4 regions of the Streptomyces sp. NPDC093510 genome follow, and region 3 is predicted to be linked to each of the others. Evidence: riboswitches for the same ligand, from Rfam matches in the RefSeq annotation. Region 3 holds a riboswitch; each other region holds the start of a gene.

Region 1 (6,943 bases), on a different contig from region 3:
ACGTCCTTGCGATCGCCGCGGTCCGGGGGAGAACGCTCGGCCGCCTCGGCGAGCCGTCGACCACGCCACCGGCGGCGTGGGCCGCGGCGGGTGCGGCCATCCGGAAACTGCACGACGCGCCGTTGCCGCCCCGGCCCGGGCGGGGCGGCCGGGCCCCCGACCAGTTGGCGGCGGAACTCGACCGCGAGTGCGAGTTGCTCGTGGCGAACGACCTCCTGCCCGCCGACCTGGTCACCCGCAACCGCCAGGTCGCCGAGGCCGCCCTCCGGCTGTTGACTCCCGTGTTCACGCACGGCGACCTGCAGATCGCTCACGTCTTCGCGGATGAGGACGAGATCACGGGCATCATCGACTGGTCCGAGGCGGGCCAGGGCGACGCCTTGTACGACCTCGCCACCTTCACGCTCGGCCACGAAGAGCACCTCGGCGACGTCATCGCCGGCTACGGCGCCGACGTGGACCTCGACGTGATTCGCGCGTGGTGGTCGTTGCGAAGCCTGCTGGGAGTCCGCTGGCTGCTCGAGCACGGCTTCGACGCGTTCGCGCCGGGCTGCGAGGTCGACGTGCTGCGCTCCCGGATGTGAGGAGCTGGGGCCCGACTGCTACGTAGTGCGCGCACATCTCCGGAGCTTCCTGCGAGGCGGGGTTGGGGTCGGGGTCGGGGTCGGGGTCGGGGTTCAGAGGCTCTCAGGAACTCCGGGGAACGAGCTAGGCGCCGTCGTTGCCATCACGCAGGGAATGGACCATGCTCCGCAGGATCCGGTACGCGCCTGTCCGCTCAGTCTCGGTCATGCCGGCCAGCATCCTGACCTCGACGGACCGGACCGCAGCGGTCGCCTTCTCGAGACTCCGCCGGCCGCGAGGCGTGAGTCGTGCGGGAAGAACCTTCCCGACGGGTGCCTCCGCGGGCCTGGTCACGTACCCCTCTCGTTCCAGGTTCTGGAGCAGCACGTTCATCGTCTGCCGTGTCACGAACGCGCCCCGCGCGAGCTCGGAGTTCGACAAGCCCGGCCGCTGAGCCAGCAGTTCGAGGCAGGAGTAGTGCGTCACGCTCATCCCGAGTGGCCGCAGCACCTCCTCCATGGCTACGCGGAGGGCGCTCGACGCCTCTTTGAGCAGGTAGCCCAGTGACGTCTCCAGGTCGATACCGGCACCGTCTTGTTTCATGTCAGCATTCTGACATAGGTTCACCTGTGTCAGGAAGCTGACACGACAAGAAGGAGCATCATCATGCCCGTCACCGGCCCCGACTTCATCTCGCTCCAGGTGCGCGACCTCGGCGCTTCGCAGGCGTTCTACGAGCAGTACCTCGGCCTCGTCCGCTCGCAGGCCGGGCCCCCGCACGCCGTCGTCTTCGAGACGAAGCCGATCGCGTTCGCGCTCCGCGACATCGTTCCCGGCACCGATCTCGCATCTGTTGCTCAGCCCGGCATCGGTGCCGCGATCTGGCTGCACGCCACCGACGTCCAGGCCATTCACGACGCTCTCGTCGCCGACGGTCACACCATCGTCTCCGCGCCGATCGACGGGCCCTTCGGCTGGACATTCACCTTCGCCGACCCCGACGGCTACCAGGTCACCCTCCACGACCGCGCCTGACCGGCCTACTGTCGGTCGGGCGGCCGCCGCTTGGGAGTGGTCGGGCCCGGGTCGCCGCCGGGTTCGGGCGTCCTGGCACACCGCCTGCCGCCAACGCGTCCAGCAAGACACCTGCGGGCACCGATGCTGGGGCGGTGACCCGCTCCACGGCGCCCGCAGAGTCCTGCGCACGGTGTCGGCCCGCCCCGGTCAGCCCATCGCGGCGGGCTCCGGAGCAGGGACGGTTCCCTGTGCGGTCCGAGCCGCCGACGGGTCGAAGCGCATGGGCGTGATCTGCTTGACGTCGTAACGGCTCCGCATGCGCTTGACCGCCTCGGGGTCCACCGAGTCACCGGCCGACCAGATCTCCGCGATCTCTTCGAAGTAGTGCTCGTGCTCGGGGGACGGGGAGCTCTGGAACAGCATGCGCACCGGTTTGTCCGTGGCGTTCCTGAAGGCGTGCGGGGTGTTGGGCGGCACGAACATGCTGCTGCCCGCGGGGGCGCGTACGACCCTGTCCCCGTCGACGGACTCCCAGTCGAGCCAGTCATCCGTACGTTCGGCGGGCTCGAACGCCAGCAGTTCCAACTCGCCTTCGAGGATGTAGAAGAACTCCTCCGACTGTTCGTGGAAGTGGCCGCCGGTGTCGAAGCCGGGCGGCACGACCACCTCGAAGATGGAGGCGGAGGAACCCTGCGCCCCCGTGGCCTTGAAGGTCACTTCTTGCGCCTTCGTGACCAGCTTGTGCCCCTCACCCGGCAGGCGAATGAGGTCGCTCATGCGATCAACTCCTTGAGTGGAACCGTAAGAACCGTAAGAACCGTAGTGACCGAAGTAAGGCTACGACCCTTACCTTGAGCGGCGCTCGGGCCGAGGGTGGCGGGGGGCAGTGCGGAGCGGCGTCACGTGCTGGTCATCGGCACCGGACGGGGGAACCGGCGCCTCATCAGCTGGGGTCTGGATTTACTAGGACGTCCAACTATATAGTCGGGAGAGAAGGTCCGCGGTGCAGGGAAGTCGGTGTGAATCCGACACGGTCCCGCCACTGTGACCGGGGAGTTCGCCGTCGAGCAGTACGCCACTGACGCGTTGGATGTCGGGAAGGCGGGCGGCGCGCGCTGATCCGGGAGTCAGGATACCGGCCGCGGAATGTCCGTGTTGTCCACGAGGATGGAGCTGACACGCATGGCACCGGCGCGTATCCACGCCACTGATGATCCGCGGCAACCGGCATTTCACGGTTTTCACGGCTTCCACGGCTTCCACGGCCGGGATTTCTCCCGCCCCGTAACCGCCCCTGTCGGCTGACGGCCCTTCGCCATACGCGCTCTCGCGCGGTCACGTGCACACGAGCCACCGCTCGCCTGTGCCCTGTCTCCGCGCGCCATCCCGGATCACCTGACGAGAGCAGGCATTCATGGTCCGCATGCAAGACCGCGCCGCTGTGCGCGAGTTGACCCACTTCGTCGGCGGCAGGCACACCGAGGGGACCTCGGGGGCCTATGGCGACGTGTACGACCCGAACACCGGCCGGATCCAGGCGCGCGTCCCCCTCGCGAACCGGTCGGAGACCGAGGCGGTCATCGCCGACGCCGTCCGCGCCCAGCGCGAGTGGGGGGAATGGAATCCGCAGCGGCGCGCCCGTGTCCTGCTGAAGTTCCTCACCCTCGTCGACCGGCAGAAGGACACGCTGGCCCGACTCCTGTCGTCCGAGCACGGCAAGACCGTCGCCGACGCGCACGGGGACATCCAACGCGGCCTGGAAGTGGTCGAGTTCGCCGCCGGTATCCCGCACCTCCTCAAGGGAGAGTTCACCGACAACGCGGGCACCGGCATCGACGTCCACTCGCTGCGCTCGCCGCTCGGCGTCGTCGCGGGCATCACGCCCTTCAACTTCCCGGCGATGATTCCGCTGTGGAAGGCCGCGCCCGCGCTCGCCTGCGGCAACGCCTTCATCCTCAAGCCGTCCGAGCGCGACCCGTCCGTCCCGCTGCGGCTGGCCGAACTGTTCCTGGAGGCGGGCTTGCCGCCCGGCGTCCTGAACGTCGTCAACGGCGGCAAGGAAACCGTGGACACCCTCCTTGAGGACCCGCGCGTCCAGGCGCTCGGCTTCGTCGGCTCCACGCCGGTCGCCGCACACATCTACGCCACCGCGGCCGCGCGCGGCAAGCGCGCCCAGTGTTTCGGCGGCGCCAAGAACCACATGATCGTGATGCCGGACGCCGACCTCGACCAGGCCGTGGACGCCCTCATCGGCGCCGGGTACGGCTCGGCGGGGGAGCGCTGCATGGCCATCTCCGTCGCCGTTCCGGTGGGCGAGGACACAGCTGATGCCCTTGTCGCCCGCCTGAAGGAGCGTATCGGCACCCTGCGCATCGGACCCGGCGACGACCCTCAGGCGGACTTCGGCCCCCTGGTCGGCCAGGACGCCGTCGACCGTGTCCGTTCGTACGTCGATCTCGGTGTGAAGGAAGGCGCCGAGCTCGTCGTCGACGGGCGGGACTTCAGGCTGGACGGTCATGAGCAGGGGTTCTTCACCGGGGCCAGCCTCTTCGACCGGGTCACGCCCGGCATGCGGATCTACCAGGAGGAGATCTTCGGACCGGTCCTGTGCGTGGTTCGCGCGGCCGACTACGAAGAGGCACTGCGACTGCCGAGCGAGCACACCTACGGCAACGGCGTCGCGATCTTCACGCGCGACGGCGACACGGCCCGCGACTTCACCCGCCGCGTGAACACCGGCATGGTCGGCGTCAACGTCCCCATCCCGGTTCCGGTCGCCTACCACACCTTCGGCGGCTGGAAGGCGTCCGGTTTCGGTGACCTGAACCAGCACGGCCCGGACGCCATCCGCTTCTACACCCGCACGAAGACGGTCACCTCGCGCTGGCCCGCCGGGCTCCGCGCAGGCGCGAGCTTCACGATCCCGACCATGGAGTGAGCGGCATGACCCACACCATGCTCACAAAGGACCAACAAGCCCTGATCGAGACGGTGTTGGACTTCGCCCAGGACCACATCGCCCCGCACGCGGTGGACTGGGACCGGGACAAGCACTTCCCCGTCGATGTCCTGCGCAAGGCGGCCGGGCTCGGCCTCGGCGGGGTGTATGTCCGGGAGGAGTCCGCAGGGTCCGCCCTCAGCCGCGAGGACGGTGTCCTCGTCTTCGAGGCGCTCGCCTCGGGCTGCCCCTCCATCGCGGGCTATCTGTCCATCCACAACATGGTCGCCTGGATGATCGACCGCTATGGCGACCCCGACCAGCGTGCTGCCTGGCTGCCCCGGCTGTGCGCCATGGACGACCTGGCCAGCTACTGCCTGACCGAGCCCGGCACCGGCTCGGACGCGGCGGCTCTCACCACCAGGGCCGTCCGTGACGGGCAGGACTGGCTGCTCACGGGCGTGAAACAGTTCATCTCCGGAGCCGGCGCGTCCCAGCTCTACGTCGTCATGGCCCGCACAGGAGGCGACGGTGCCGACGGGATCTCCGCCTTCGTGGTCGACAAGGACGACACGGGTGTCTCCTTCGGCCCGAACGAGCAGAAGATGGGCTGGAACGCGCAGCCCACCAGGCAGGTCATCCTGGACGGCGTCCGCGTACCCGGCAACCGGCTCCTGGGGCGGGAAGGCCGGGGGTTCCGCATCGCCATGAACGGCCTCAACGGCGGCCGTCTCGGTATCGCCGCCTGCTCCCTCGGCGGGGCCCGCAGCGCGCTCGACCGCAGCCTGGTCCACCTCGCCGACCGCGAGGCGTTCGGCCGCCGCCTCCTGGACGCCGGGGCGTTGCGCTTCCGCCTGGCCGACATGGCGACCGAACTCGCCGCCGCCCGTGCCCTCGTACGACAGGCGGCGCAAGCCCTCGACCGCGGCGACCCGCAAGCGCCGTACCTGTGCGCCATGGCGAAGAGGTACGCGACGGACACCGGCTACTCCGTGGCCGACCGCGCACTCCAACTGCACGGAGGGTACGGCTATGTGAGCGAGTACGGCATCGAGAAGATCGTCCGCGACCTACGGGTCCATCAGATCCTGGAAGGGACCAACGAGATCATGCGTGTCATCGTCGCCCGCGGTCTGACGGAGGTGTACGGATGACCGGCGACGACCGGCACGTCCTGCTGCGTACCGAAGGCCGCGCCGCCCACATCACCCTCAACCGGCCCCGCGCACTCAACTCCCTCACCCACGCGATGGTGCGCCGTGTCGACGAGGCGCTGACGGCGTGGGAGCACGACGACCGTGTCGAAACCGTCGTCATGAGCGGGGAAGGAGAGCGGGGGCTGTGCGCGGGCGGCGACATCCGCGCCATCCACGACGACGTACGCGATGCGCACGGAACGGCGACCGCCGCGTTCTGGCGCGACGAGTACCACCTCAACGCCCGGATCGCCCGCTACCCGAAACCGTACGTCGCCCTCATGGACGGCATCGTGATGGGAGGCGGCGTCGGCATCTCCGCCCACGGCAGCGTCCGCATCGTCACCGAACGCTCGCGTGTCGCCATGCCGGAGACCGGAATCGGCTTCGTCCCCGACGTGGGCGGCACCTATCTGCTCGCCCTGGCGCCGGGGGAGTGGGGCACGCACCTCGCGCTGACCGGAGCGCCGATCGGCGCGCGCGACTCCCTGCTGTGCGGACTCGCCGACCATCACATGCCGTCCGCCTCGCTCCCCGCCTTCGCCGCGGATCTCTCCCGCATGCCAGTACGAGAGGCACTGCTACGGCACGTACAACAGGAGACGCCACCGGGCGAGTTGGCCGAGCAGCGGCAGTGGATCGACACCTGCTACGCCGCCGACACCGTGGAGGAGATCGTGGGCCGGCTGCTCGGACACGGCGACCCCGCGGCCAAGGAGGCCGCCGAGACGCTGCTCGCCAAGTCGCCCACCGCACTCAAGGTCACACTCGCCGCCCTGCGCCGCGCCCGTCGGCTCGGGTCGCTGGAACGCGTCCTGGACCAGGAGTACCGCGTCTCCTGCGCGGCCCTGACCGCCCCCGACCTGGCGGAGGGCATCCGCGCCCAGGTCATCGACAAGGATCGCGATCCCCGCTGGTCGCCCGCGACGCTCGGCGAGGTCACGGGCGCCGATGTGGACCGGTTCTTCGCACCGCTCGGCGCACGGGAACTGGGCCTCGCCGCGCACGACGACACCACGACGGAGGTGGTCTGGTGAGCAGGACCGTCGCCTTCATCGGGCTCGGCCACATGGGCAGACCGATGGCCGCCAACCTCGTCCGGTCCGGCCACCGGGTACTCGGCCACGACCTCGAACCCGCCGCTGTCGGGAACGCCGTGAAGGCCGGCGTCGAGGCGGTGCCGCGGGCGGCCGACGCCGTCGCTGAGGCGGACATCGTCCTCACCATG
Region 2 (6,943 bases), on a different contig from region 3:
CCACGACGAACAGCACGAGGTTGCCCTCGCGCCCCTCGCGCGTCGCCTGCCGCAGGTCGTCACGGCGTACGACGAGACCGGCCCCCGAGCGCCCGCGCGCCTTCTGGTGCGGGGCGGCGGCCTGCACCGTCGCCGCCAGGTGCAGCTTGGTGAGGGCTCCGCGAGGGCGGCGCGAACCCGTCGTACGGCCGTGCTCGGTCCGCGCCCGCGAGCGCCGTCCGGCCGCGCCCTCGCCGATGCCGGGCACGCTCAGCATCTTCGTGCGGAACGGCTCGGCGGCGCGAACGGCCTGCTGCTCGCCGGAGGCCCCGCCCGGAGCAGGGGCGGGCTCCTGCGGGGCCGGGGCCTCCTCGGACTCCTCGGCCTCCGGGCCCTGGTTCTGGGAGGGCAGCTCGGGGGAGTCGGGGCCCTCTCCGGCCGGGGGCTGCCCGCCGCCTCCGCCGGGCCCGTCGGGGTCGGGGTCGTCGTCGCCGTCGGGGGAGCCGCTCTCAGGCGGCTCGGGCTCCTCGGAAGCCTCGTTCTCGCGCGCCTCCTCCAGCGTCTCGTCGAGCTTGTCCTCGTCGAGGCCCGGCGCGTCGAAGGGGTTGCGGCGCCTGCGGTGCGGCAGCGCGAGCAGCGCGGCCTGCCGCACGTCCTCGCTCTGCACGTCGGTACGGCCCTCCCACGCGGCCAGCGCCGTCGCCGTGCGCGCCATCACGATGTCCGCGCGCATCCCGTCGACCTCGAACGCCGCGCAGGTCGCCGCGATCTGCCGCAACGCCGCGTCGCCCAGGACGACTTGGGGGAGCAGTGCGCGGGCCGCCGCGACGCGGGCCCGCAGCGCGGACTCGTCCTCGGCGAAGCGCCCCGCGAAGCCCTCGGGATCGTCGTCGTACGCCAGCCGCCGCCGTACGACCTCGACGCGCTGGTCGGTCTCACGGGACGCGGCCACCTCGACGGTGAGACCGAACCGGTCGAGCAACTGCGGCCGCAGCTCGCCCTCTTCGGGGTTCATCGTGCCGACGAGCAGGAACCGCGCGGCATGCCGCACGGAGACGCCTTCGCGCTCCACGTACGAGGCGCCCATCGCGGCCGCGTCCAGGAGCAGGTCGACCAGGTGGTCGTGGAGCAGATTGACCTCGTCCACGTACAGGATGCCGCGGTGCGCGTCGGCGAGCAGGCCGGGCTCGAACGCCTTGACGCCCTCCGCGAGCGCACGCTCGATGTCCAGGGCGCCGACGAGCCGGTCCTCGGACGCGCCGACCGGCAGCTCCACCATCCGCGCGGGCCGCGCCGTGGCGCCGCCCGCCTCGTGCGGGCCGTCGGGGCAGTTCGGGTCGGCGGCCGCCGGATCGCACGAGAAGCGGCACCCGGCGACGACCGGGACCTCCGGGAGCAGCGCCGAGAGAGCGCGCACGGCGGTGGACTTGGCGGTGCCCTTCTCCCCCCGCACGAGCACGCCGCCGACAGCGGGCGATACGGCGTTCAGCAAGAGCGCGAGCCGCAGGTCGTCCTGCCCGACGAGGGCGGTGAACGGATACGGGGTGGTCACAGGGCCTCCTTGAAGCGGTGGTGCGTGGCGGCGCTCACGAGGGCGCTCCCGGCGCGATGAACGGCAGACCCTTCGGCGCGCCGTTCTCGATCAGGTCCAGGAGTCCGTCCGTGTCCGCGTGTTCTTCGATCAGGTCGCCGAGCAGGTCTAGCTGTTCCTCCCGCAGGGTGGCGAAGCTGGTGTCTGGGGCCGGCACGAAACGGCGTCCGGCCGCGCGGGCGACCTCGGCGAGGAACCGGCGCCGGAACGCGTCGCTCTCCAGCGACCCGTGCCAGTGCGTGCCCCACACCTCGCCGACCCGGCAGCCGTCCAGGAAGGTCTCCCCGCCCGCGACGTCGGCCACGCCGTGATGGATCTCGTACCCCTCGACGCGCTCCCCGAGGGCCTCGCCCACCGGCCGCGCGAGGGTCTTCTCGCGGGCGAACCGCACCCGCACGGGCAGCAGCCCGAGCCCGTCGACGGACCCGGCACGCGACTCGACCTCGTCCTCGATGTGCTCGCCGAGGACCTGGAAGCCGCCGCAGATGCCGAGCACGGGCCGCCCCTCGGCGGCGCGGCGCGCGAGGGCGTCCGCGAGGCCGCGCTCGCGCAGCCACTGAAGGGCGCGCACGGTCCCGCGCGTGCCCGGTACGACGACGAGGTCGGCGTCGACGAGCTCCTCCGCCCGGTCCACGAACCGCACGACGACGCCCGGCTCGGCGGCCAGCGCGTCGACGTCCGTGAAGTTGGACATCAGCGGCACGGCGCACACGGCGACCCGCAGCACGTCCTCGCCGACCGGCGGCGCCACCACGGACTCCCGCACCGCACCCCGCAGGGAGACCCGCAGGCCGTCCTCCTCGTCGATGCCGAGCCCGTGCTGGAACGGCAGCACGCCGTACGTACGCCGCCCGGTGAGCCCGAGCAGCATGTCGAGACCGGGCTCGAGGAGGGAGACGTCCCCACGGAACTTGTTCACCAGGTAGCCGGCGACGAGCTCCTGGTCGGCCGCGCTCAGCAGCGCCGTCGTCCCGAAGAACGACGCGAAGACCCCGCCCCGGTCGATGTCCCCGACGACGAGCACGGGGAAGCGGGCGGCGCGCGCGATGCCCATGTTCACGATGTCGGTGCGCCGCAGGTTGATCTCGGCGGGACTGCCCGCGCCCTCACAGATCACGGCGTCATAGCTGCCCCGCAGCTCCTCCAGACACCCCACGACGGTGTCGAGCAGCGCCGCCTGCCGCCCTCCGTGGTAGCCGCGGGCGCTCATCTCGCCCACCGGCTTGCCCATCAGCACGACCTGGCTGGAGCGGTCGCCGCCGGGCTTGAGCAGCACGGGATTCATCAGCGCGCTCGGCTCGACGCGGGCGGCCTGCGCCTGCATGGCCTGCGCCCGCCCGATCTCGGCGCCCTCGCGGGTGACGAAGGAGTTGAGGGACATGTTCTGCGCCTTGAACGGCGCGACGGACACACCCTTGCGGGTCAGCCACCGGCAGATGCCCGCGGTGACGACGCTCTTCCCGGCGTCCGAGGTGGTCCCTGCGACGAGCAGCCCACCACTCATACGTTTCTCCCTGACTTTGCCGACCGCAGCGCCAGGCGGGCGGTCACCGAGGCGCCTAGAGCCAGCCAGCTCACGCACCGGGAAAGCTTCACTGCCCGCTCGATGTCGGCCACGCCCACGTCACGCCCGTCCGTGTTCAGCACGGGCCGGTGCTCGACCCGTCCCGCGTACGACAGGGTCCCGCCGAGCCGGACGCCCAGCGCCCCGGCGAAGGCGGCCTCGACGGGTCCGGCGTTGGGGCTCGGATGCTTCGCGGCGTCCGCGCGCCACGCCCGCACCGCCCCCGAGGGTGACTCCCCGGCCAGCGCGGCCAGCACGGCGGTGAGCCGCGCCCCCGGCCAGCCGAAGACGTCGTCGAGCCGCGCGGAGGCCCAGCCGTAGCGCCGGTACCGCGACGACTTGTGCCCGACCATCGCGTCGAGCGTGTTCACGGCACGGAAGGCGACGAGCCCCGGCACCCCGCCGAAGGCGCCCCACACGAGCGCCCCCACCACCGCGTCGGACGTGTTCTCGGCGACGGACTCCACGACGGCCCGCGCGATGCCGTCGGCGTCCAGCGCCTGCGGGTCCCGCCCGCACAGATGCGGCAGCCGCTCCCGCGCGACCTCGACGTCGCCGGCCTCCAGCGCCCCGCCGATCGCCCGCGCCTCACGGCCGAGCGAGGTCCCGCCGACCACGGCCCAGGTCGCGGCGGCGGTCAGCGCCACGGACCCGGCACGTGACCGGCGTACGAGAGAAGAGGCGAGGACGGCGGCGCCCGCCGCACCCCCGGCGCACACCACGGCGTGCAGCGCGCCCCACCCGCGGTGGTCGCGCCACAGCACCCGTTCGACGGCACCCGCCGCCCGTCCGAACGCGGCGACAGGATGGCCACGGCGGGGATCGCCGAGCAGCAGGTCACCGAGGAGTCCGGCGGCGGCGCCGTACGCGAAGTCGCGATCGGCACTCATGGGCTCAGCCCGCCGCTGCGCTGAGGAGGGAACTCGTACTCAGAGAAGGAACCGGCAACGGGCGGCCGAGCATGGCGATATGTCCTCACTCAGGGTGTCCGCGCCCTGGTTCGACGTGATCGGCGGCGAGAGTTCCTGGCTCGCGGGGAGGTCTCTCCCCGGTGACAGTGGCGGGACCGCGCCGGATTCGCACCGGCTTCCTCTTCTGCCGCCGTAGTTGGCCCCGGCAGTCCACCACGCCCCGCGAATGCCCGTCAACTCGCCGTTGACCTGCGGTGGGAGAGTGTGTTGGGGCCCACATACAAGAGTGGGGCGCGGAGCGTTTTCGCACGCTCCGCGCCCCACCCGGGAACGCTGCTGTGTCAGGCGACGATCAGATAGATCCCGTACGCCACGGCCGCCGCGCACAGGGCGAAGCAGGCGTACGCGCCGGTGCGGGCCATGGCCGCGGAGCCGCCGGTGGAGGAGGCCGCCCGCTCCTGCTGGGAGAGGCCGACGATCCCGAGGGTGAACAGGCCCACCAGGGCCACGGTCACCACGAGGCTGACTCCGAAGACGGAGCCGAGAGCTGCCCAGTCGATGCTCATGGTCGTCTGTCCTTACACCGTCGCCGGCCTGGCGGGGTCCGCCATGGCGCCGGTCGTGGTCGTGGTCGGGGCCGAGAGGGTGGCCTTGACGGCCTCGTCCGGGCCGGTCATGGCGGCCGTCGTGCCCACCGGGGGCGGGCTGACGGCGGCGATCGCGGTGGTGACGACGCCCGCGGGCTCGGCGGCCGTGGTGCCGTCGTGGCGGATCTCGTCGTCGGTGACGTTGGTGTGGGTGACGGCGTTGCGCCGCGAGAGCGCCCAGATGACGGCGGAGCCCGCGACCAGGAGCGCGGCGGTGACCGCGACGCCCCAGGGGCCCTGCTGGGTGAGGAACTCGGCGCCCGCGCCGACCAGACCGGCGGCCGGCAGGGTCAGACCCCAGGCGATGAACATCCGGGTCGCGGTCGACCAGCGGACCACGCCGCCCTTGCGGCCGAGGCCCGCGCCCATCACGGCGCCGGAGCAGGACTGGGTGGTGGAGAGCGAGAAGCCCAGGTGCGAGGAGGCCAGGATGACCGTCGCGGCGCTGGTCTGGGCGGCGAAGCCCTGCTGCGGCTGGAGGTCGGTGAGGCCCTTGCCCATGGTGCGGATGATGCGCCAGCCGCCGAGGTACGTGCCGAGGGCGATGGCCACACCGGCCGAGACGATGACCCACATCGGGGGGTTCGCGCCGGGGTTCAGGACGCCGCCGGTGACCAGGGCGAGCGTGATGATGCCCATGGTCTTCTGCGCGTCGTTGGTGCCGTGGGCCAGCGAGACGAGGCCCGCGGAGGCGATCTGGCCCGCGCGGTAGCCCTTGGCGGTGGCCTTGGTGTCGGTGTTGCGGCCGATCCGGTACGTCAGGCGTGTGGCCAGCGCAGCGGCGAGACCCGCCACGAGCGGCGCGGCGAGGGCCGGGATCAGGATCTTGGTGACGACGGTGCCGCCGTTGATCGACGACCAGCCCATCGACATGACCGCGGCACCGATGAGGCCGCCGAAGAGCGCGTGGGAGGAGCTGGAGGGCAGGCCGACCAGCCAGGTCAGGAGGTTCCAGAGAATCGCGCCGACGAGCGCGGCGAAGATCACCTCGGTTTTGAGGCCGTCCTCGTTGACGATGCCGCCTGAGATCGTCTTGGCGACTTCGACGGAGAGGAAGGCTCCGACGAGGTTGAGCACGGCGGACATGGCCACCGCCGTCTTGGGCTTGAGAGCGCCGGTCGAGATGGTCGTCGCCATCGCGTTGGCAGTGTCGTGGAAACCGTTCGTGAAATCGAACACGAGAGCGGTGACGATCACGATCCCGAGGAGAAGCGTGATGTGTTCCATTTACCCAGGCTTCTGTTGGACGTCAGTGGCATGTGGAACGTAGGCAACCCGGGTGAACGGAAAGTGAACTGGGTCGGGCGGTGCGGTGACCCGAAGCGGAGTGCCCTCGCTCCGTATGGACCAGGTGTCCGACGACGATCGTACGGAGGCCCCCCGGGAGGCCCGCAAACTGGGCGGAGTGTCGGGTTCCGCCATCCGATGACGGGTCCTCGCACGACCGGCTCCGAGCAGCCCGCGGAACGGGTCGGGCCCGTCGAAAGAGATCCTGATCACGCGGGTACGGCTCCCGGCGTCCGGCTGGCAGGATCACCGCATGACTGAGCAGCGGGACGAGGAGCGGGAAGCGGCGCGCGACGCCATCCGGAACGCCTGGGCCGAGCTGGTCGGGACCGCTCGCAGGACGGTGCGGGACGGCCTGGTCGTCGGCACCTCGGGCAACGTCTCCGTACGCGTCGGCGGCACGGTCCTCGTCACCCCGAGCGGAGTCCCCTACGACCGGCTGCGGCCCGAGGACGCCGTCGGCGTCGACCTCGAAGGACGACAGCTCTTCGGCGACCTCCCGCCGACCAGCGAACTCCCCATGCACCTCGCGATCTATCGCAACACATACGCGGGCGCCGTCGTCCACACCCACGCCGTGCACGCCACGGCCGTCTCGATGCTGGTCCCCGAGCTCCCGGCGGTCCACTACATGACCGGCATCCTCGGCGGCCCGGTCCGCGTCGCGCCCTACGCGCTCTACGGCACCGAAGAGTTGGCCGAGCACATGCTCAGGGCCCTGCGCGACCGCACGGGATGCCTCCTCCAGAACCACGGAACGGTCACCTACGGGGACAATCTCTCCCAGGCCTACGACCGCACGGCCCAACTGGAATGGATGTCCCGCCTCTGGCTCACGGCAGCCGCGGTCCCCGGCCACGCCCCGACCCTCCTCTCCCCGGGGCAGCTGCGCGAAGCGGAAGAGAAACTGCGCGGGTACGGCAGGCCCGCCGACTGACCCGGCGCGTCACCCCGCGGACACCGC
Region 3 (6,943 bases):
CCGCTCGAACAGCTCCCGGTCGAGCTGCCGCTCCAGGGAGCGGATCTGCGCGGTGACCGTGGGCTGCGACAGGCCCAGGAGACGCGCGGCCGCCGTGAAGGACCCCGAGCGGTAGACCGCCAGGAACGTGCGCAGCTGGTTCAGGTCCAGCGGCGCGGCACCGGGCGCACCGGGCGGCGCCTCCCCGGACCCTCCATCAGCATTGCTCTTTCCCATGTCCGGGAGCCTAAGGGGTGATCAGCGGGCTCACCTCGTCGGTCACGAAGCGGATGAACCCTTCCGGGTCCGGTTCGTCGGCGGTGGGCTGCAGGACGACCGTGTCGGCGCCCGCCTCGGCGAGCTGCCGGACGGCTTGCGCCACGTCCTCGGCGCCCCCGGCGGCGCCAAGGCCGGCGATGCCGTCCAGTCCTTCGCCGCGGAGCTCGGCGCGCAGCCTCGCCTCGCCGTCGGGTCCTGTCGCGGTGAGCAGGTAGACCACCACGGGGTGCGCGCCGTCGCGCCCTGCCGCCTCCCGCCCCTCGGCGATGAGCCGACGGGCCCGGCGCACACCGTCCGGTGACGTGCTCGCGTCCAGGACGGTGCCGTCGGCCGCCTCGCCGGTGAGCCGCACCGAGCGGGGGCCGCGTGCACCGGCGTAGACCGCGGGGGCCGAAGCGGGCGGCCAGTCGAGCGCGACGTCGTCGAGCCGGACGTACCTCCCCCGCGTCGTGACGCGTTCGCCGGCCAGCAGGGCGCGCATCGCGTCGAGGTGTTCGCGCAGCAGGGTCAGCGGAGACTCGGCGCGGGCTCCCACCTGCCCCATCCAGTCCTGCACGCCGTGCCCGACGCCGAGCATGACGCGGTCCGGGAAGAGCCGGTGCAGCGTGGCCGCCTCCATCGTGGCGAGGGCGACGTTGCGCAGCGGCACGGGCAGCAGACCGACCCCCACGCGCAGCCGCTCGGACCACGCGAGGGCGGCGGCCGCGCTCGCGATGCCGCTCTCCAGGAAGCAGTCCTCCCAGAGCCACAGCTCCGCGAGGCCCGCGTCCTCGGCCGTGCGCACCATGGCACGCAGGCGTTCGGGGGGAAGCTGGGGACGGAACACCACGCCGAGAGTCGTCATGGTGCCTTCCTATCCCGCTCCTCACCTGTGATCAACAGCCTTTCCCCGTAAGGCGGATAAGGGTTGAGACACTTAAGGGTTGAGGCAGGTAAGGGTTGAGATGCGTGAGGTCATCCGTGAGGCTGATCATCATGAGCCAGCCCACCGGACCCGCCACCGACCAACTCACCATGCCCACTACCGCCGTTCGCAGGGCGGCCGAAGCCGACCTCCCGGAACTCGTGCGCCTACGGGCGCTGCTCTTCGAGAACCTCGGCGGGGAGTACTTCAACCCCTCGTCGCAGGAGGACGACTGGCGCCGCGAACTCGCCGCCGTACTCGAGGAGAAGCTGACGACGGAGGCCGCGCGCATCTTCGTCGTGGACGGCGAACAGGGCCTCGCCGCCTGCGGCATCGGCACCGTCGAGCAGTGGTTCCCCGGCCCCCACAACCGCAACGGCCGGGTCGGGCACGTGATCGGTGTGGTCACCGACCCCCGGTACCGCAGGCGGGGCCACAGCCGCGCGATCATGCGGGCGCTGCTCGACTGGTTCCGTACGCAGGAGGCGTCCCGCGTCGACCTGTACGCGTCCTCCGAGGGCGAACCGCTGTACCGGGACCTCGGTTTCGTCGACCATCCCGACCCGGCACTGTACTGGCGTCCCTGAGCTGGGCGGACTCCGCCAAAGGGATACCGGGCGCCATCCCGCGGCAGCATGATGTGGGGAGGCGATACGGGGGTGCCGTCATGGCTGTTCGCTCCGGTTCGGGCGCTGTTCGGGTGCCGGTCTGGGCCTTTGCCGCCGTCGGGTTCGTCCTGGTGCTGGGGCTGTTCTTCGGGATACGCGGGGTCGCGTCGCCCGATGGCGGGGCGCGGGGCGGCGGGGCCGGGGGAGGCTCCTCGGACGGGGGCACCAGTGCGGGCGCGAACTCCGTCGGCGGTGGCACGGGCACCGCGAGCGGGAGCGGTGGCTCCGGCGGGGGCGGCCCGACGGGCGGAGGAACGGACGGGCCGTCGGGCGGTTCATCGGGTGGTTCATCGGGGCGTTCGACGGAAGGCTCGTGGCAGACCGGCGGCCGGGACGGCGACGGCGACGGCGACGGCGACGGCGACGGCGACGGCGACGGCGACGGCGACAAGGACGGTGGCGGGGAGGGTGACAGCGACCGGGACGGCGACGGGGGCCGCGGGGGCGGGAAGCCGCCGGGCTGGCTGCCGTGGGGGCCCAAGTCGCCCAACACGGACGAGGCGCCCGAGCCCGACAGCATGTATGACGCGCTCCAGAAGGGCGAGTGCCGGCAGGCGTACGACAGCGCGGTCGACCCCGACAAGCGGCCCGACAACTCGGCGTCGCCCGCGTCCTGGAAGGTCATCGAAGGGCTGGCCGGGATCTGCAAGGCCGCGCACGGCGAGCGGGACGGGCTGAACATCGCGGTCAGGGCCGAAGCGGGGTTGCGCGCGGCCGGTTACCGGCCGGGGACCGACGACTACCTCTGCAAGGACGGTGACGCCTTCGCGGTTCTGCAGCGCTTCGTCGCGTACCACCAGCGGCATCCCGGCGAGCCGGTGGTGCTGCGGTCCGCTCCCGCGGGTGTCGCGGCCTGCGGCAACACGATCAGCGCCACGGATCGCAGCGTCGCGCCGGGCGCGTCGATCGGCTTCTACGGCACGTGGCCCGACGCGCCGGACACCGTGGAGCTGCGTGCCGCGGAGCTGACGGCTCCGGTCGTCCTCGAACCCTTCGGCGACGAGGACGACAAGGTGCGGTGCTGCAAGGACGGGACGGTCACCGTCGACCTGCCGGGACCCGACCGCTTCGAGGGCCGGCGTCCGACGGTCATCGACGTGACGCTCGTGACGAAGAGCGGCGCGAGGGTGGCCAAGCAGGCGGCGTTCACCGTCGACTGGAGCGGCGTCCAGCAGTCTCCGTCGCCCTCCTCCGCGTCACCCATGTCCGGCGCCCTGCACCGATGACCGGGCCTCCTGAACCGCGGCCGCAACCCGGACCGCAACCGCCCGCCGACCCTGATCCGGCACCCCGGCCCTCCCCTGCCCCACAGCCCGCCCCAGCGCCGACTCCGGACCCCGCCCCGGGCCCGGCTCCAGCTCCGGCCCCGCCCCCGGCCCTCCCCGAACCCGCCATCGGCTGGGTCGAGATCGTCGGAGCCATCGGTTCCCTCGTCACTCTCCTGACCGCCGTCCTGTTCTACTTCGGCTGGGCGAGCACCGACGCCGAGACCAAAGCCCTCGGTCTGCGCGACACCGTCTTCCACTTCTCCACCAGCGACTACCTGCTGCGCAGCGTCGGGGCCCTCTACCTCCCGGCCTGGTGCGCGGCAGGCATCGCGCTCGGCGCGCTCGGACTGCTCCGCTGGGCGGCGGGCGAACCGGAACGGCTCGCCCGCGCCGTGCGCGTGCTGCGATTCGCGTGGGCGGTGCCCCTCGCCCTCGTACCGCTGTATCCGCTCAGTCCCTGGCTGTTCGACCTGTTGCTGCCGCTCACCACGATCGGCGGCTTCGCGCTCACCGCGTACGCCCGCACCCGTGACCGCCCGGACCTGCGCCTCTGGGGGCTCACGCTCTTCGTCTGTGTCCTGTCGCTGTTCTGGGCCGTGTCGACGTACGCGGCGATCGCGGGCCGCGGCCGGGCGGAGCTGACCGAGCGGACCCTGCTCAGCGGCGATTTCCCCGCCGTCGTCGTCTTCAGCGAGAAGGATCTGATGATCCGCGGCGGCGGCAGCTGCTTCCGCCGCGTCACCGACCAGGGCAGCCGGTACGCGTACGAGTACGGCGGGCTGCGTCTGTTCCACGTCTCCGGAGACCGCGTCTTTCTGGTTCCCCGCTACTGGACGCCCGAGGACGGCACCCTCTACGTCCTCAAGGAAGGGGCGGGACAGCGCGTCGACCTGCTCAGCGGCGCCGGGCGCCGGGCCCGGGAGTGTTCGGGATAGCCGGCCGGTCCGGCGCCGCGTGTCGCAGCTCACCTTTCGGATCCGGTCCCGGCCCGGCCCGCCTGCGGACGGCGCCGTATGGTGATCAGTGCAGCTGGTTCGCCCCGTCCGCCAGGCGGGAGCGTCGTAAGAGGGAACCCGGTGAGAATCCGGGACTGCCCCGCAGCGGTGAGCGGGAACGACCGCCGTCACACGCACTGGGACCGGAGACCGGTCCCGGGAAGCGACGGCCAGTAGGTGTCCTCCCCCGTGAGGATGTGCCCGCGAGTCCGAAGACCTGCCCGCTGTCCGCGCACGAACCGTTTCGGGCGCGGACATCCCGGTGACCTCGAGGGCGGGTCGGCGCACATATCGGACGGACGACCGCGCCACCGCGCGCACTCGTACTGTCCGGTAGGTCGCCCCTTCGCGCTCTCGTCCCGTCCCCGGGATCTCAGGGATTCATCTCGCGAAGGAGATCTCCGTGACCAGCAGGACCGCAGCCGCGGCAGCACGAGCCACCGTGTACGGCTACCCCCGTCAGGGCCGCAACCGCGAACTGAAGAAGGCGATCGAGGGCTACTGGAAGGGCCGTGTCACCGCTGACGCCCTCCGTACCGCCTCCGCCGCACTGCGCCGGGCCAACTGGCGGGAGCTCGCCGACGCCGGCATCGGCGAAGTTCCGACCGGCGACTTCTCGCACTACGACCACGTTCTGGACACCACCGTCATGGTCGGCGCCGTCCCCGAACGGCACCGCGCCGCGGTCGACACGGACCCGCTCGACGGCTATTTCGCGATGGCGCGCGGCACGCAGGACGTGGCGCCGCTGGAGATGACGAAGTGGTTCGACACCAACTATCACTACCTCGTGCCGGAGTTGGGGCCGGGGACGGTGTTCAGCGCCGACTCCACCAAGCAGGTCACCGAGTTCGAGGAGGCGCGGGCGCTGGGTCTTTCGGCCCGGCCCGTCCTCGTCGGCCCGGTCACCTACCTGCTGCTGGCCAAGCCCGCGCCCGGTGTGGCCGCCGACTTCGATCCGCTGACCCTCCTCGACCGTCTCCTGCCGGTGTACGCCGAGGTGCTCGCGGACCTGCGGGCGGCGGGCGCCGAGTGGGTGCAGCTCGACGAGCCCGCCCTCGTCCAGGACCGCACGCCGGCCGAACTGAACGCCGCCGAGCGCGCCTACCGCGACCTGGGCGCCCTCACGGACCGCCCCAAGCTGCTTGTCGCCTCGTACTTCGACCGGCTCGGCGATGCCCTGCCGGTGCTCGCGAAGGCCCCGGTCGACGGCCTCGCCCTCGATTTCACCGAGGCGGCCGCCGCCAACCTCGACGCGCTCGCCGCCGTCGGCGGGCTGCCTGGCAAGCGGCTGGTCGCCGGTGTCGTCAACGGCCGCAACATCTGGGTCAACGACCTGGAGCAGTCGCTCGCCACCCTCGGCACCCTGCTCGGCCTCGCCGACCGGGTCGACGTCGCCGCCTCCTGCTCGCTCCTCCACGTTCCCATCGACACCGCCCTCGAACGTGACATCGAGCCACAGATCCTGCGCTGGCTGGCCTTCGCCCGCCAGAAGACCGGCGAGATCGTGACCCTCGCCCGGGGCCTGGCCCAGGGCACCGACACGATCTCCACCCAACTCGCCGCGAACCGCGCTGATCTGGCCTCCCGGGCGGGCTCCCCCATCACCCGCGACCCGGCCGTCCGAGCCCGTACCGGAGCCGTCACCGGCGCCGACGCCCGGCGTTCCCAGCCGTACGCGGAGCGGGCTGCTGCCCAGCGCGCCGCCCTCGGCCTCCCGCTCCTGCCGACGACGACCATCGGCTCCTTCCCGCAGACCGGTGAACTGCGGTCCGCCCGCGCCGATCTGCGGGCCGGGCGGATCGACGGCGCCGGGTACGAGGAGCGCATCAGGGCCGAGATCCGGGAAGTGATCGCCTTCCAGGAGAAGACGGGCATCGACGTCCTGGTGCACGGCGAGCCCGAGCGCAACGACATGGTGCAGTACTTCGCCGAGCAGCTCACCGGCTACCTCGCCACACAGCACGGCTGGGTCCAGTCGTACGGCACCCGCTATGTGCGGCCGCCGATCCTCGCCGGTGACATCTCCCGTCCCGAGCCGATGACGGTGCGCTGGACGACGTACGCCCAATCCCTGACCGGCCGTCCCGTCAAGGGCATGCTCACCGGCCCCGTCACCATGCTGGCGTGGTCGTTCGTCCGCGACGACCAGCCGCTCGGCGACACCGCACGGCAGGTGGCCCTCGCCCTGCGCGACGAGGTCGACGACCTGGAAAGGGCGGGGACCCGGGTCATCCAGGTCGACGAACCCGCGCTGCGCGAGACGTTGCCGCTGCGCGCCGCCGACCACCCCGGCTATCTGGCGTGGGCCACGGAGTCGTTCCGTCTCACCACCAGCGGGGTGCGTCCGGACACGCAGATCCACACGCACATGTGCTACGCCGAGTTCGGCGACGTCGTCCAGGCCATCGACGACCTCGACGCCGACGTCATCAGCCTGGAGGCGGCCCGCTCCCACATGCAGGTCGCGCGCGAACTCGCCGCCCACGGGTACCCGCGCGAGGCGGGACCCGGTGTGTACGACATCCACTCCCCGCGCGTGCCGAGCGCCGAGGAGGCAGCGGCCTTGCTGCGCAAGGGACTTGACGCCATTCCCGCCGAGCGGCTGTGGGTCAATCCCGACTGCGGTCTCAAGACGCGCGGCTGGCCCGAGACCCGCACGTCCCTGGAGAACCTGGTCTCGGCGGCCAGGACGGTCCGGGCGGAGCTGGCCGAGCTCTGACGGCCTGACGCGGCGCGGTGCGGCCGGGCGGGAGCGACCAGCTCCCGCCCGGCAGAGCACACCGGCTCCCCTCGCTGCCTGGTGCCTCGCTAGTCCACCCTCAGCTCGGCGATGCCGGGGTGCTTCTT
Region 4 (6,943 bases), on a different contig from region 3:
CAGATAGAACTGGACGTGCACAGCCTCCTCGAAGAGCTGACGGCTCAGGTAGAGCCGCGCCTCGGGGGAGTTGATGTGCTTGTAGAGCGTCAGCACCAGGTTGTTGGAGACGATCGAGTCACCGGTCGCGAAGAACGCGACGAGGCGGCCGATCAGGTGCTGCTCCTCGGGCGTCATCTTCGCCAGGTCGGCGACGTCCGAGTGGAGGTCGACCTCCTCGACGGTCCACGTGTTCTTGATCGCGTCCCGGTAGCGCTCGTAGAAGTCCGGGTAGCGCATGGGGCGCAGGGTCAGCTCGAAGCCCGGGTCGAGGAGGTTCTTCTCGCTGTGGGTCGTGGAGCTCATTACTGGCAGGCCTCGCAGGACTCGGGGTTTTCCAGGGAGCAGGCGACGGCCTCGGGGTCGGTCACCTGCTGGGGGGCGGGGGCGGTGGCGGCGGCGTTCGAGCCGCCGGCCGCGCGGGCGATGCGGGTGGCGGGACGCGAGCGCAGGTAGTACGTGGTCTTCAGACCCCGCTGCCAGGCGTAGGCGTACATCGAGGAGAGCTTGCCGATGGTCGGCGTCTCCATGAAGAGGTTGAGCGACTGCGCCTGGTCCAGGAAGGGCGTGCGGGCGGCGGCCATGTCGATCAGGCCGCGCTGCGGGATCTCCCACGCGGTGCGGTACAGCGCGCGGATGTCCTCGGGAATCCAGTCGAAGCCCTGCACCGAGCCGCTGGCCTCGCGCAGCGCCTCACGGGTGTGCGCGTCCCACACGCCCAGCCGCTTGAGCTCCTCCACCAGGTAGGCGTTGACCTGGAGGAACTCGCCGGACAGCGTCTCGCGCTTGAACAGGTTGGAGACCTGCGGCTCGATGCACTCGTAGACACCGGCGATGGAGGCGATGGTCGCGGTCGGCGCGATGGCCAGCAGCAGCGAGTTGCGCATGCCGGTGGCGGCGATACGCTCCCGCAGCGCCGCCCAGCGCTCCGGCCAGGTCAGCTCGACACCGTAGTGGTCGGGGTGCAGGACGCCGCGCGCGGTGCGGGTCTTCTCCCAGGCCGGCAGCGGCCCGTTGCGCTCGGCGAGGTCGGCGGACGCCTCGTACGCGGCGAGCATGATCCGCTCGGAGAGGCGGGTCGACAGAGCGCGCGCCTCGGGGGAGTCGAAGGGCAGCTTCAGCTGGAAGAAGACGTCCTGCAGACCCATCGCGCCCAGGCCCACCGGACGCCACTTGGCGTTGGAGCGCCCGGCCTGCTCGGTCGGGTAGAAGTTGATGTCCACGACCCGGTCGAGGAAGGTGACGGCCGTGCGGACGGTCTCGTCCAGCCGCTCCCAGTCGATGTCACCGGCGGCCGTGTCCACGAACGCGCCGAGGTTCACCGAGCCGAGGTTGCAGACGGCCGTCTCCCCGTCGTCCGTCACCTCCAGGATCTCCGTGCACAGATTGGAGGAGTGCACCGTGTGACCGGGCTCCGCCGTCTGGTTGGCGGTGCGGTTGGCGGCGTCCTTGAAGGTCAGCCAGCCGTTGCCGGTCTGCGCCAGGGTGCGCATCATGCGGCCGTACAGGTCCCGGGCCGACATGGTCTTCTTCGCGAGCCCGGCGGCCTCCGCCTTCCGGTAGGCGGCGTCGAACTCCTCGCCCCACAGATCGACGAACTCCGGCACGTCCGAGGGCGAGAACAGCGACCACTCCTGGTCGGCGGCGACCCGGCGCATGAACTCGTCGGGAATCCAGTGCGCCAGGTTGAGGTTGTGCGTGCGGCGCTGGTCCTCACCCGTGTTGTCGCGCAGCTCCAGGAACTCCTCGATGTCGGAGTGCCAGGTCTCCAGGTAGACCGCGGCGGCACCCTTGCGGCGCCCGCCCTGGTTCACGGCGGCGACCGAGGCGTCCAGGGTCTTCAGGAACGGCACGATGCCGTTGGAGTGCCCGTTCGTCCCGCGGATCAGCGACCCCCTGGAGCGGATGCGGGAGTACGAGAGGCCGATGCCGCCCGCGTGCTTCGAGAGGCGCGCGACCTGGTGGTAGCGGTCGTAGATGGAGTCGAGCTCGTCCAGCGGGGAGTCGAGGAGGTAGCAGGACGACATCTGCGGGTGCCGGGTGCCGGAGTTGAAGAGCGTCGGCGAGGACGGCAGGTAGTCCAGGCGGCTCATCAGGCCGTACAGCGCGGCGACTTCGTCGACGGCTCGCACGCTCCCGTCCTCCGCGAGGCCGCTCGCGACGCGCAGCATGAAGTGCTGCGGGGTCTCGATGACCTGCCGGGTGATCGGGTGGCGCAGCAGATAGCGGCTGTGCAGCGTGCGCAGGCCGAAGTAGCCGAAGCGGAAGTCCGCGCCGTCCGCGAGCGCGGCCTCCACGAGCGCGTCGAGCCGCGCCGCGTGCTCGGTGGCGAAGGCCGCCGTGCGGTCGGCGATCAGACCCTCGCGGTGACCGACCGTGATCGACTCGGTGAAGGTGCGCACGCCCTGCGAGGCGGCCTCGGCGGCGATGGAGAGGCTCAGCAGCCGGGCGGCGAGCTTGGAGTACGCAGGGTCCTCGGAGATGAGCCCCGCGGCCGCCTCGGTCGCCAGCTCCCGCAGCTCCGACTCGTCGGCCCGTGCCGACCGGCCGCGCAACGCGGCGGCGGCGACCCGGCCGGGGTCGGCGTCGGGGAGGTCGGCGGTGAGGTCGGTCAGGGTGCGCAGCAGCACGGCCCCTGGTCCGTCGGTACCCACAGTGCTGTCGGTGGGCTGCGGTGACAGCGCTGACGCAGGTTCGGCAGGCGCGATGGTCACGTGGAGCTCTCCCTCGCTCGGCTCTGGGCCTCATGGAGGGGATGGCACACACGGGCGCACCCGGGCAGGGTGGCGTACCGCGTCCACCGGCCCATTCCACGAGGCCCGGACGGTCGGCACCCGGCCGGACGGCTCGGGTGCACTGTCGGCAGGTCTTCGGACTCCGCGTACGACAAATGCGCACACGTCTACCGTTGCGGGACAGTTCCGGACTTGCACCGGATTCCCCTGCGGCGACAGCGAGCATGAGCATACATCTTGTGCCGCGTTTCTGAAGCAGGCCCACATCTTGTGTCGGCTCGCGGGGGCGGGGCCTAGAGTGTCAACGCGTAGGTGCGCAGCGGGAGGTCGGGGAGGGGGCACCAGTCGCGCTCCGGCGTCCGTACGAAGCCGAGGCGTTCGTAGAGCCGGTGGGCGGTCCGCATCGAGGGCGAGGAGGACAGAACGAGCCGGTCACGGCCCGCGTCCCGGGACCGCTGGACGCACGCGCGCACCAGTATCTCGCCGACGCCCCGGCCGCGCGCCGCGTGCGCGACCGCCAGCATGCGGATCTCCGTCTCGCCGTCCCGCGCGATGTCCGCCATGGGCCCGCCGGCCGGTACGAAGGTCACGCCGCCGAGGAGCCCGTCGGCGGCGCCGCCGACGGGCTGGTCCGCCACCGCCACCAATATCTCGGCGTGCGCCGCGCGCCCCGCCACGTCCCGCAGTACGGGCAGATAGCGGTCCTCCGCCCCGTAGTCCAGATGTCCGTCGTCGAGATAGGCCTGCGCGGTGAGGTCGCCCAGTGCCGCGTACTCCTCGGGGTGTGCCCGCCTGATCGTGATGTCCATGCCGCGCAGTGTGCAACAGGGACACGACAAGGGGCCGCCGGTTTTTTCCGGCGGCCCGAGTCGTGTGCGCGGTGGTACGGGTCAGTGCCCCGCGCCCGCCGTCGCCTTGGGCAGTTCCTGTATGACGCCGGGGTCGCCCGCGTCCGCCGTGTAGTCCTCCGGCGACGTCTCGTCGATGCCCTCGGGGGCCTTCAGCGCCTTCAGGACGAAGGTGAGGACCACGGTCACGACCACGTTCAGGACGAACGCGGTGAGGCCGATGTAGCCGATCTCGCCGATGCCGGGGATCGTGTCGGAGGAGCCGCCGAAGTGCTTCTGCGTGGGCGAGGCGACGCCGTACGCGGCGAGCGTGCCGTAGACCATGCCGACCACCCAGCCCGCGAGCAGCGCCCAGCGGTGGAACCACCGGGTGAACAGGCCGCCGACCAGGGCGGGCATCGTCTGCAGGATCCAGATGCCGCCAAGGAGCTGGAAGTTGATCGCGACGGTCTTGTCCATGCCGAGGACGAAGACGAGGGCGCCCACCTTCACCATGAGCGAGACCAGCTTGGAGACCTTCGTCTCCTGCTCGGGCGTCGCGTCGGGCTTGAGGAAGTCCTTGTAGATGTTCCGGGTGAAGAGGTTCGCGGCCGCGATGGACATGATGGCGGCCGGGACGAGCGCGCCGATGCCGATCGCGGCGAAAGCGACGCCCGTGAACCAGTCGGGGAACATGTCCTCGAAGAGCTGCGGGATCGCCAGCTGGCCGTTGTCGACCTTGACCCCGGCCGCGATCGCCATGAAGCCGAGCAGCGCGAGCAGGCCCAGCATCAGGGAGTACAGGGGCAGGATCGTGGTGTTGCGGCGGATCACGTTGCGGCTCTTGGAGGAGAGCGTCGCCGTGATCGAGTGCGGGTACATGAAGAGCGCGAGGGCCGAGCCGAGCGCCAGCGTCGCGTACGTCCACTGGCCGGCCTCCGGCGGCGCGAGCGCGCCGCGCGGCTTGTCGGTCGCCGGGTTGGTCTGCGAGAACGCCTCGCCCGCCTTGGCGAAGATGTCGTCGAAGCCGCCGAGCTTGATCGGGATGTAGATGATCGCGACGATGATGACGAGGTAGATCAGGCCGTCCTTCACGAACGCGATCAGCGCGGGCGCCCGCAGCCCCGACGAGTACGTGTACGCGGCGAGCACCGCGAACGCGATCAGCAGCGGCAGGTCCTTGATGAACCAGTGGGTGTCGGGGCCGCCGCCGATCCCCATGACGTCCAGGACGGCCTGGATGCCGACCAGTTGGAGCGCGATGTAGGGCATCGTGGCGAGGATGCCGGTGACCGCGACGGCCAGCGAGAGGCCCTTGGACCCGAAGCGACCGCGCACGAAGTCGGAGGTGGTCACGTAGCCGTGCTTGTGCGAGACCGACCACAGGCGCGGCAGGAAGGTGAAGATCAGCGGATAGACGAGGATCGTGTACGGCACGGCGAAGAAGCCGGCCGCGCCCGCCGCGTAGATCGCCGCGGGGACGGCCACGAAGGTGTAAGCGGTGTAGAGGTCGCCGCCGAGCAGGAACCAGGTGACCCAGGTGCCGAACGAGCGGCCGCCGAGGCCCCATTCGTCCAGGCTCTGGTCGTTCTCGGCCTTGCGCCAGCGGGCCGCGAGGAAGCCCATGACCGTGACCGCGACGAAGAAGAAGATGAAGACCGCGAGGGCGACGCCGTTGACTCCGTCGTTCATGACCGCGCCCCTTCCTTGCGTGCGCGCTGGTCACGCTGCCACAGCTTGTACGCGATCATCGTGAGCACCGTGGAGATGAGCACCCACAGCATCTGGTACCAGTAGAAGAACGGGATGCCGATGAACGTCGGTTCGATCCTGGCGTAGGAGCTCACCCACAGCATCGCCACGAAGGGCGCGACAAGGCAGACGGCGATGACCACGCGGACCGGCGTGACGACCGGTCTGTTCACTTCAGGCGCATCTGGCATAGCGCGGCTCCGTTCCCTCACTCATCCCGTGCTTAACGTGCGGGAAATCTAAGCGAGAGTCTTGATCTATGGAACCCCTGTCCGGATAACGGACGAGTGACTATGCGGTCGATGTGCCTGCTCAGCAGCAGCGGAACCCCTGCCGGGGGTCCGACTCCTGCTGGTCTGTTCGCATACGCTCAAAAGTGCGGCGGCTGGGGACGGTTACGGTCGGATGGTCCCTTCGTAAATGAGCCACATAGCGGTCGTACGCCGACTCGTCCGTCAACTCCCGCGCGTACCAACGGATCCACCGCAGGCCCCGCAGCACCCACGTCACGTGGTGAGCTCCCGCTTCTCCTCGCGTTCCCGCTCCTCCTCGAGCTCCCGCTTCTCCTCCGCCGTCGGGAAGAGCCCGGCAGGCGCGGTCAGCTTCGACTCCACGTACGGCGCTTCGCTCAGCCGCGACGCGGCGGGACGGCGGACGTGCCTGACGCACACGCGTGCCGCGTCCAGGATGACGACGACGATGAGCAGCGCGAGCGCCGCCGAAAGCACGCCGTCCACGGTGGAGTTGGTGACGACGGTGTGCATGTCGTCCATCGTCTCGGCGGGCGGCAGGATCTTGCCCTCGTCGATGGCGTCCTGGTAGTTCGCGCGCTGCTGGAAGAAGCCGACGCGCGGGTCGCTGGAGAACACCTTCTGCCAGCTCGCGGTGAGCGTCACCGTCGCGTCCCAGGCGAGCGGAATCCCGGTGATCCAGGCCCACTTGAGGCGCCCGGACTTCACGAGCAGCGTGGTGCAGACGGCGAGGGCGACGGCCGCGAGGAGCTGATTGGCGATGCCGAAGATCGGGAAGAGCTGGTTGATCCCGCCGAGCGGCTCGTGCACGCCCACCCACAGGAAGTACCCCCACAGGCCGGTGACGAGCGCACTGGTGATGACAAGACCGGGCTTCCAACTCACCTTCCTGAACGGCTTGTAGACGTTCCCCAGCATGTCCTGAAGCATGAAGCGGCCCACGCGTGTGCCCGCGTCCAGCGCGGTCAGGATGAACAGCGCCTCGAACATGATCGCGAAGTGGTACCAGAAGGCCCGCATCGAGCCGCCGGTGACCTTCGAGAAGATCTCCGACACACCGACCGCGAGCGTGGGCGCGCCGCCGGTGCGGGAGAGCAGCGAGGACTCCTCGACGTTCTTCGCGGCCTGCGCCAGATCGGCCGGCGAGATGGAGTACCCGAAGCCCGCGACGGCCTTCGACGCCTCCTGCACGGTGTCGCCGACGACGCCCGCCGGCGCGTTCATCGCGAAGTACAGGCCCGGGTCGATGATCGAGGCCGCGACGAGCGCCATGACCGCGACGGACGACTCCATCAGCATGGAGCCGTAGCCGATCATGCGGACCTGCGTCTCCTTCTGG

The links. A riboswitch is a leader RNA that binds a small molecule or an ion and turns the genes downstream of it on or off. The one in region 3 is predicted to bind cobalamin.
Region 1: it holds a riboswitch for cobalamin, as region 3 does, so the genes downstream of both, AB0N81_RS31305 (CoA-acylating methylmalonate-semialdehyde dehydrogenase) here and metE (5-methyltetrahydropteroyltriglutamate--homocysteine S-methyltransferase) in region 3, are expected to answer to the same signal.
Region 2: it holds a riboswitch for cobalamin, as region 3 does, so the genes downstream of both, AB0N81_RS08850 (cobalamin biosynthesis protein) here and metE (5-methyltetrahydropteroyltriglutamate--homocysteine S-methyltransferase) in region 3, are expected to answer to the same signal.
Region 4: it holds a riboswitch for cobalamin, as region 3 does, so the genes downstream of both, AB0N81_RS16650 (ribonucleoside-diphosphate reductase subunit alpha) here and metE (5-methyltetrahydropteroyltriglutamate--homocysteine S-methyltransferase) in region 3, are expected to answer to the same signal.

What each region holds. Positions count from the first base shown of each region.
Region 1 covers NZ_JBFBEE010000023.1:48,406-55,348, reverse strand. Annotated here, with positions in the region: gene AB0N81_RS31325 (aminoglycoside phosphotransferase family protein) at 1-584, shown strand, start outside; gene AB0N81_RS31320 (MarR family transcriptional regulator) at 709-1,167, opposite strand; gene AB0N81_RS31315 (VOC family protein) at 1,231-1,599, shown strand; gene AB0N81_RS31310 (cupin domain-containing protein) at 1,789-2,358, opposite strand; cobalamin riboswitch at 2,546-2,740, shown strand; gene AB0N81_RS31305 (CoA-acylating methylmalonate-semialdehyde dehydrogenase) at 2,996-4,519, shown strand; gene AB0N81_RS31300 (acyl-CoA dehydrogenase family protein) at 4,525-5,673, shown strand; gene AB0N81_RS31295 (enoyl-CoA hydratase/isomerase family protein) at 5,670-6,752, shown strand; gene mmsB (3-hydroxyisobutyrate dehydrogenase) at 6,749-6,943, shown strand, end outside.
Region 2 covers NZ_JBFBEE010000004.1:386,216-393,158, forward strand. Annotated here, with positions in the region: gene AB0N81_RS08840 (putative cobaltochelatase) at 1-1,531, opposite strand, end outside; gene AB0N81_RS08845 (cobyric acid synthase) at 1,566-3,074, opposite strand; gene AB0N81_RS08850 (cobalamin biosynthesis protein) at 3,071-4,024, opposite strand; cobalamin riboswitch at 4,134-4,267, opposite strand; gene AB0N81_RS08855 (hypothetical protein) at 4,387-4,611, opposite strand; gene AB0N81_RS08860 (inorganic phosphate transporter) at 4,624-5,919, opposite strand; gene AB0N81_RS08865 (class II aldolase/adducin family protein) at 6,233-6,916, shown strand.
Region 3 covers NZ_JBFBEE010000005.1:205,096-212,038, forward strand. Annotated here, with positions in the region: gene AB0N81_RS10180 (LysR family transcriptional regulator) at 1-216, opposite strand, end outside; gene AB0N81_RS10185 (LLM class flavin-dependent oxidoreductase) at 227-1,102, opposite strand; gene AB0N81_RS10190 (GNAT family N-acetyltransferase) at 1,234-1,749, shown strand; gene AB0N81_RS10195 (hypothetical protein) at 1,830-3,056, shown strand; gene AB0N81_RS10200 (hypothetical protein) at 3,053-4,033, shown strand; cobalamin riboswitch at 4,112-4,333, shown strand; gene metE (5-methyltetrahydropteroyltriglutamate--homocysteine S-methyltransferase) at 4,497-6,815, shown strand; gene AB0N81_RS10210 (glycosyl hydrolase family 65 protein) at 6,905-6,943, opposite strand, start outside.
Region 4 covers NZ_JBFBEE010000009.1:188,652-195,594, reverse strand. Annotated here, with positions in the region: gene AB0N81_RS16655 (ribonucleotide-diphosphate reductase subunit beta) at 1-345, opposite strand, end outside; gene AB0N81_RS16650 (ribonucleoside-diphosphate reductase subunit alpha) at 345-2,753, opposite strand; cobalamin riboswitch at 2,883-3,013, opposite strand; gene AB0N81_RS16645 (GNAT family N-acetyltransferase) at 3,068-3,583, opposite strand; gene mctP (monocarboxylate uptake permease MctP) at 3,665-5,293, opposite strand; gene AB0N81_RS16635 (DUF3311 domain-containing protein) at 5,290-5,544, opposite strand; gene AB0N81_RS16630 (YbdD/YjiX family protein) at 5,666-5,863, opposite strand; gene AB0N81_RS16625 (carbon starvation CstA family protein) at 5,860-6,943, opposite strand, start outside.